Regions from separate parts of the Solibacillus sp. FSL H8-0523 genome, predicted to be linked through region 2. Evidence: predicted binding sites of a transcription regulator. Region 2 holds the regulator's gene; the other holds the start of a gene.
What was found. Region 2 encodes NrdR, which represses ribonucleotide reductase genes. Its sites were predicted from a motif close to AACACNATATATNGTGTT; they were not measured.
Positions count from the first base shown of each region.

Region 1 (3,427 bases), 370 kb from region 2:
AAAGAAACATTAGATGCATTCTGTGATGCAATGATTCAAATTGCACAAGAAACAATCGACAATCCAGCATTAGTACAAGAAGCACCTCATACAACTGTGGTAAATCGTTTAGATGAGACACGTGCGGCACGTACACCGATTTTACGTTATACAAAAGCTGAAACTGTACAAGTTTAATTGGAAATTAAAGAGTCAGAGTGTTTCTTCTGACTCTTTTTTCTTTGCGGAGGTTAGACTTCTAACAATTTGGATATATAATAGTAGAAACTCATAATTAGCCATAGAAAAAAGCTCTCTACATGCTAGAGAGCTTTTATAAATTAGTTTTTAGATTTTACTTTACCCGTCCAAGTTTTAAAGCCGCCTTGTAATTGGGAAATTTGTGTATAACCTTTTTTCTTTAATGTTAGCGCTGCACGTGCGCTACGACCAGAGTTTTGACAGTATAGGTATACTGGTAGGTCTGGACGGATTTCCTTATGACGTGTGTTTAACTGCGTCATTGGGATGTTACGCGCGCCTAGAATATGGCCCGCTTCGAATTCTTTTGGTTCACGTAAGTCGATTAATTGCGCTTTACGATAGCCTTCGATAAATTGCTCTTGTGTTAAATTGGTTACCGCTTTTTTTAAGCGCATTGAGTTGATCACGATATACGCGACGATTACTACTAGGATAACGAGAATTGTGTATAAAATTGTCACAGTGTTGTTGCCCCTTTCTTTCTGTACTTTCTATTATAAGAGAAGAACTAGAGTTAGTCGAGTCAGTTTGTTAAAATGAATAGTTGGAGGCGAGGAAATTTTGAAAGAACAATGGTATTTTATCAATTCAGGTCCAAAAACCGGAGCTTATAATATGGCATTAGATGAAGCGTTGTTAGATTGGCATAGTGCAGGGGAAATTCCGCCAGTTATTCGTTTTTATGAGTGGGATCCTGCAACATTATCAATCGGCTATTTCCAGCAAGTACATAAGGATATTAATTTAGAAAATGTGTTAAAAAATCAGTTAGGTTTTGTGCGTCGTCCTACCGGTGGACGCGCGGTTTTACACGATCAAGAGTTAACGTACTCGGTCATCGTAACGGAAAGCTACCCTGATATGCCTCAAACGGTGACAGAAGCATACCGCGTCATTAGTGAGGGGATTTTACTAGGATTCCAAAAGCTTGGCTTAGAGGCGTATTTTAGCGTGCCTGAGACAAAGCAGCAATTAGATGATTTGAAAAAACCCAAAAGCGCAGTTTGCTTTGATGCACCAAGCTGGTACGAGCTTGTTGTCGAAGGGAAGAAGGTGGCAGGCAGTGCACAAACGCGTCAAAAGGGTGTTATTTTACAACATGGTGCGATATTACTTGATTTAGATGAAGAGCTATTACTTTCAGTATTTAACTTTGAATCAGATGAAGCGAAAGAGCGTATGCGTAAGAAACTACCAGAAAAAGCGGTAGCAATGAATCAATTTGTGGACACACCCTTTTCAATGGAACAATGTGTCGAGGCCTTTTCAAATGGTTTTAAAGAAGCGCTTGCTATTGAACTCGTTCCATATGAATTAACTGAAAATCAAGAACAATATGTTGAACAATTAATGAAAACTAAATATGGGACAGACGAATGGAATTATAAAAAGTAAAACGAACGTGTGTTTTATTTTTTGTAAAAAAAAATTTGTGTCTCGAAACGTTGATATACGTGCGATTGCCGAAATTTAAAAAAAATCAAGCCCTTGTATGAAAATAAAATCTGTTGTAATCTTTTTTAAGTAAATAAAATCATCCCCACATATAGAATAGTTAAAAAGAATCAAACACAATATATAGTGTTTGATTCTCGTTTTTGTTGGGAACTTTAAAATTATTAAATCGTTCAAAAGGGGGCTTATCTGGTGGTAAGTGTTGTTAAACAATCTATCCCAGTCAATCAATTAAATCAAGATATCGAACAATTTCCGCAAGTGCATCCGATTACTTCGGATATGCACATTACGCATAAAGGTGTTTCTCGTCTTGTCATGATTGACCGTTATTCTTTTAAAGATACGGAAAAGAAAACATTAAAAGCAGGAGATTTTGTTGTCTTAACGGTCAAACAAGATCCGAAATTCCCAGCACGTGGTCTAGGAATTATTCAATCGATTAATCACGAAAAAAAATCAGCGAAGATTCTAATAGAAGAAGATTACCGCCATGTGTTAGATGGTGATGGGCAAACGACAGGGGTAATTGAACGTTCGTTAGATATTATCGAAAAGCCGCTTGAAATTTATTATGAGCAAATTGCTAAGCGTAACGCAACAGGCTTAGCGGCTGTTGAAAAAACAGAAGAAAAACGCCAAGAATGGTTTGAGAAGTTTTATGAGCAGTTAGTCGCGTTAAACTTCATTCCTGCAGGCCGTGTTATATACGGCGCGGGTTCGGAAACGGAAGTAACGTTCTTTAACTGTTACGTTATGCCATTTGTAGCAGATTCACGCGAAGGCATTAGTGATCACCGTAAGCAAGTTATGGAAATCATGAGTCGCGGTGGTGGTGTTGGTACGAACGGTTCAACGCTTCGTCCACGTAACACATTAGCGCGCGGTGTTAATGGTAAATCAAGTGGTTCAGTAAGCTGGCTTGATGATATTGCAAAGCTGACACATCTTGTGGAACAGGGCGGGAGTCGTCGCGGGGCACAAATGATTATGTTAGCTGACTGGCACCCAGATATCGTGGAATTCATTATTTCAAAAATGCAAAATCCACGTATTTTACGTTATTTAATTGAAAATACAAATGATGAATCAATCATTCGTTTAGCGAAAGAAAAATTAAAATTCAAGCCTTTATCGCAACAAGAAGACGCGATGTATCAAGGGATTGTTAACTTTAAAAATATTGAAGGCTTAGGTGGCTTTAGTGAAGCGATTATTCGCGACGCGGAAACAAAGCTTCGTGATGGTGGGACGTATTCAGTACACAACCCAGATTTCTTAACGGGCGCGAATATTTCAGTTACGCTGACAAAAGAATTTATGGATGCGATAGAGCAGGATGCAGACTTCCCGTTACGCTTCCCAGATGTAGCGAATTACACACCAGCTCAGATGATTGACTATAACGAAAAATGGCATGAAGTGGGCGATGTTCGTGAGTGGGAAAAGCTTGGCTACCCAGTTCGCACATACCGCACCATTAAAGCGAAAGAGTTATGGAACTTAATTAACGTCTGCGCAACCTATGCAGCAGAACCAGGAATTTTCTTCATTGATAACGCCAACGACATGACAAACGCCAAAGCTTATGGTCAACAAGTTGTTGCGACGAATCCATGTGGGGAACAACCCCTAGCACCATATTCAGTTTGTAACTTAGCTGCGGTAAACTTAGCGAAGTTTGCAAACAAAGAAACAAAAACAGTGGATTACGACGCATTACGTGAGA
Region 1 is NZ_CP150291.1:2,714,271-2,717,697, reverse strand. It holds gene gcvPB (aminomethyl-transferring glycine dehydrogenase subunit GcvPB) at 1-177, shown strand, start outside; gene NSQ62_RS13485 (rhodanese-like domain-containing protein) at 321-704, opposite strand; gene NSQ62_RS13480 (biotin/lipoate A/B protein ligase family protein) at 859-1,638, shown strand; gene NSQ62_RS13475 (vitamin B12-dependent ribonucleotide reductase) at 1,891-3,427, shown strand, end outside.
Region 1: the regulator NrdR is predicted to act here: its motif matches at 1,812-1,829, upstream of NSQ62_RS13475 (vitamin B12-dependent ribonucleotide reductase).

Region 2 (3,427 bases):
TTAAGTATGACACAAATCACGGCGTATTCCCAGGTACAGTGGAAGCTGTAGAGGGTGCTTTAATCGTAAACGGCAAACGCGTTCAATTAGTAAGCGAACGTGACCCGTTAAAATTACCATGGGCTGAAATGGGCGTAGATATTGTTATTGAAGCAACTGGTAAATTTAATGACCGTGCGAAAGCAGCAATGCACTTAGAAGCTGGCGCGAAAAAAGTTATTTTAACTGCTCCAGGTAAAAATGAAGATATTACGGTTGTATTAGGCGTAAACGACGACAAGTTAGATTTATCAAAACATGACGTCATTTCAAATGCATCTTGTACAACAAACTGCTTAGCTCCAGTAGCGAAAGTATTAAACGATGAGTTTGGTATCGTAAACGGTTTAATGACAACAGTTCACGCTTACACAAACGACCAAAACAACATCGACAACCCACACAAAGACTTACGTCGTGCGCGTAACTGTGCATCGTCAATTATTCCAACTTCAACTGGTGCAGCGAAAGCATTACGCTTAGTGTTACCAGAATTAGATGGTAAAATTCACGGCATGGCATTACGTGTACCAACACCAAATGTTTCTTTAGTAGACTTAGTCGTTGATTTAGAGCGTGATGTAACAGTAGAAGAAGTTAACGCAGCATTCAAATCATATGCTGATGGCAAAATGAACGGTATTTTAAACTTCAATCTAGAGCCATTAGTATCTTCTGATTACAACACAACAACGTTTTCATCGACGGTTGATGGTTTATCAACAATCGTTTTAGGTGACCGTAAAGTAAAAGTAATCGCTTGGTATGACAACGAGTGGGGTTACTCAGCTCGCGTAGTTGACTTAGCAGCAAAAATTGCAAACGAATTAGCTGTAGTAAACGCTTAATTTTTAAATTTGCGAAGGACTGTCCGAAAAAGAGATTTCGGGGCAGTCCTTTTTTTCATTGTGTATCTTTCAAACGAGCTATATAATTTGAGAGCATTCGTTTTTGAAATGGGGACGCGCATGAATCACTATTGTCAGGGCGCGCTTTTTGATATAATAGAAAATAACTAAACACTTAGGAGAAAATATATGAGATGTCCAGCTTGTCAGTACAACGGTACACGTGTTGTCGATTCTAGACCTGTTGATGATAATAAAGAAATTCGTAGACGTCGTGAATGCGAATCATGTAGCTTTCGTTTTACGACATTTGAAAAAATTGAAGAAACACCATTAATCGTAGTGAAGAAGGACGGTTCGCGCGAAGAATTTAGCCGTGAAAAAGTACTGCGCGGTCTTATTCGTGCATGTGAAAAACGTCCAGTGGCACTAGACCAACTAGAAGAAATTGTACTTGCAATCGAAAAAGAGCTACGCCGTTTAGGGAACGCCGAAGTACGCTCAGAAGATGTCGGTGAAATGGTCATGGACCGTCTCGCGAAAATCGATGAAGTGGCTTACGTGCGCTTTGCCTCGGTATATCGCCAGTTCAAGGATATTACTGTATTTATCGATGAATTAAAAGAAATTATGACCCGTCAATCAGACGACAAATAAAGAAGGAGGGACGAAAATGGTTCACTTCCAAGAATTGCAGCCTACGGATCATTTTGAAATTACGCTCCCTCATGCACTTTCAACAAATGAACGTCAATTAATTACCTTGTTTTATCAGCCACTGACTGGTCCAACACCAGTCAGTTTGTATTTAACACTATGGGCCGAAGCCGAAAGCCACCAGGTGCAGGTAATGAATCATTATTATTTAATGCAAGTGTTATCACTGCCGTTAAAACAAGTATTTGAAGCACGCGTTGCATTAGAAGCCATTGGGTTACTTCGTACGTGGCGGAAAGATGTAGCGGATGGGCGCCATTTTATATATGAATTAATGCGACCAATGGATGCTGCGAGCTTTTTCAAAGATCCACTATTATCCATGTTCTTATTTAGTAAAATTGGTGAAGGGGCTTATCGTAAGCTGCGCCAACGCTTTTTAACAACGCCAAATAAAGCAAAATTTGATGAGGTGACGCGCACATTTACCGATGTGTATCGTCCAATCAATCAAAGTTTACCGGTGGATGATTTAGAGGAAAGCCAAACAGTAAAATCGGATTATCCGTTTTACTATGAAGAATTTGATTTTAAATTGCTGCAAGCAGGATTATCAGAGCAGCTTATCCCAAGTGCGGCTTTAACGCTTGAAGCACGTGATAATATTGCGAAACTCGCATTTTTATATCATTTAACACCACTGCAAATGCAAAAGGTTGTTATTACCGCACTCGATGAGCACAACAAATTAACGACAGAGCGATTAAAACGCGCAGCAGCGGACTTCTATAAGCTGACCGTGTCAACGGATGCACCGACTTTAACGAAAACATTTGAAACGCCAAACGATCCATTAGTTGCGGACAACCTATCAAAAGAGCAGGAGCTGCTACAGTATTTAGAAACAACAGCACCTGTTCAAGTATTACGTGATATTAACAATGGCAAGGAGCCTATTCCTGCGTCGATTCAGTTAGCTGAGGATTTAGTGATGAAGTACGGCATGCCAGTTGGTGTCGTCAATGTGTTGCTTGAATATGTCATGCTGTCAACGGATATGAAGCTGCCAAAAGCGTACGTTGAGAAAATTGCCGACCACTGGAATCGAAAGCAGTTGAAATCGGCGAAAGAAGCGATGGATTTAGCGCGTCAAGAACGTGACAAATACTCGCAGTGGAAGCAAGAAAGCACGCAGCCTAAACCGGCAGCACAAACGAAGAAGCCGGCGTATAATAACCGTAAAGGTGGCCGCGATGAGCAAGTCCCGGATTGGTTTTACAAACGCAATGAAGAGCCGCCACAAGAAAAACCACAAGACGTGGCAGTTGATTTTGAAAAAGAGCGCTTAAAAATATTACAAAAGCTTGATAAGGCAGGTGAATAACGATCGAACCGATTAACAATCAATTAAACGAAATAAAAAAGCGCATGCCTTCATTTGAGGAGCGTTTTGAAGCAATACGCCGCGAAACAATCGAACATCCAAAGGTACAGGAGTTTTTACGCGAGCATGAACAGCAGGTAACGAAAGAAATGGTTGATATTAGTCTTCCAAAGCTATCTGAGTATATTCAACAATCGATAACATGCTGTGGCTGTGGCGAGACGAAAAATTGTACAAATTTACTCAAGGGCTATATACCAAAGTTATATATTACACATAACGTAATCGATACGACGTACGTGCCGTGTGAGCAAAAGCTACGTGAAGACGAGCGTCGTGAAGTAGCGAACATGATTTCAAGTATGCATATGCCAAAGGATGTTTTAAAGGCAACATTAAAAGACCTAGCTATCGACAATCATTCACGTTTAACAATTGCTGATCAAGCAGCAGAGTTTGTCGCAACCTATAAGCGCACAGGTGAGCTACCGAAAAAGGG
Region 2 is NZ_CP150291.1:3,079,487-3,082,913, reverse strand. It holds gene NSQ62_RS15395 (glyceraldehyde-3-phosphate dehydrogenase) at 1-887, shown strand, start outside; gene nrdR (transcriptional regulator NrdR) at 1,077-1,544, shown strand; gene NSQ62_RS15385 (DnaD domain protein) at 1,561-2,928, shown strand; gene dnaI (primosomal protein DnaI) at 2,931-3,427, shown strand, end outside.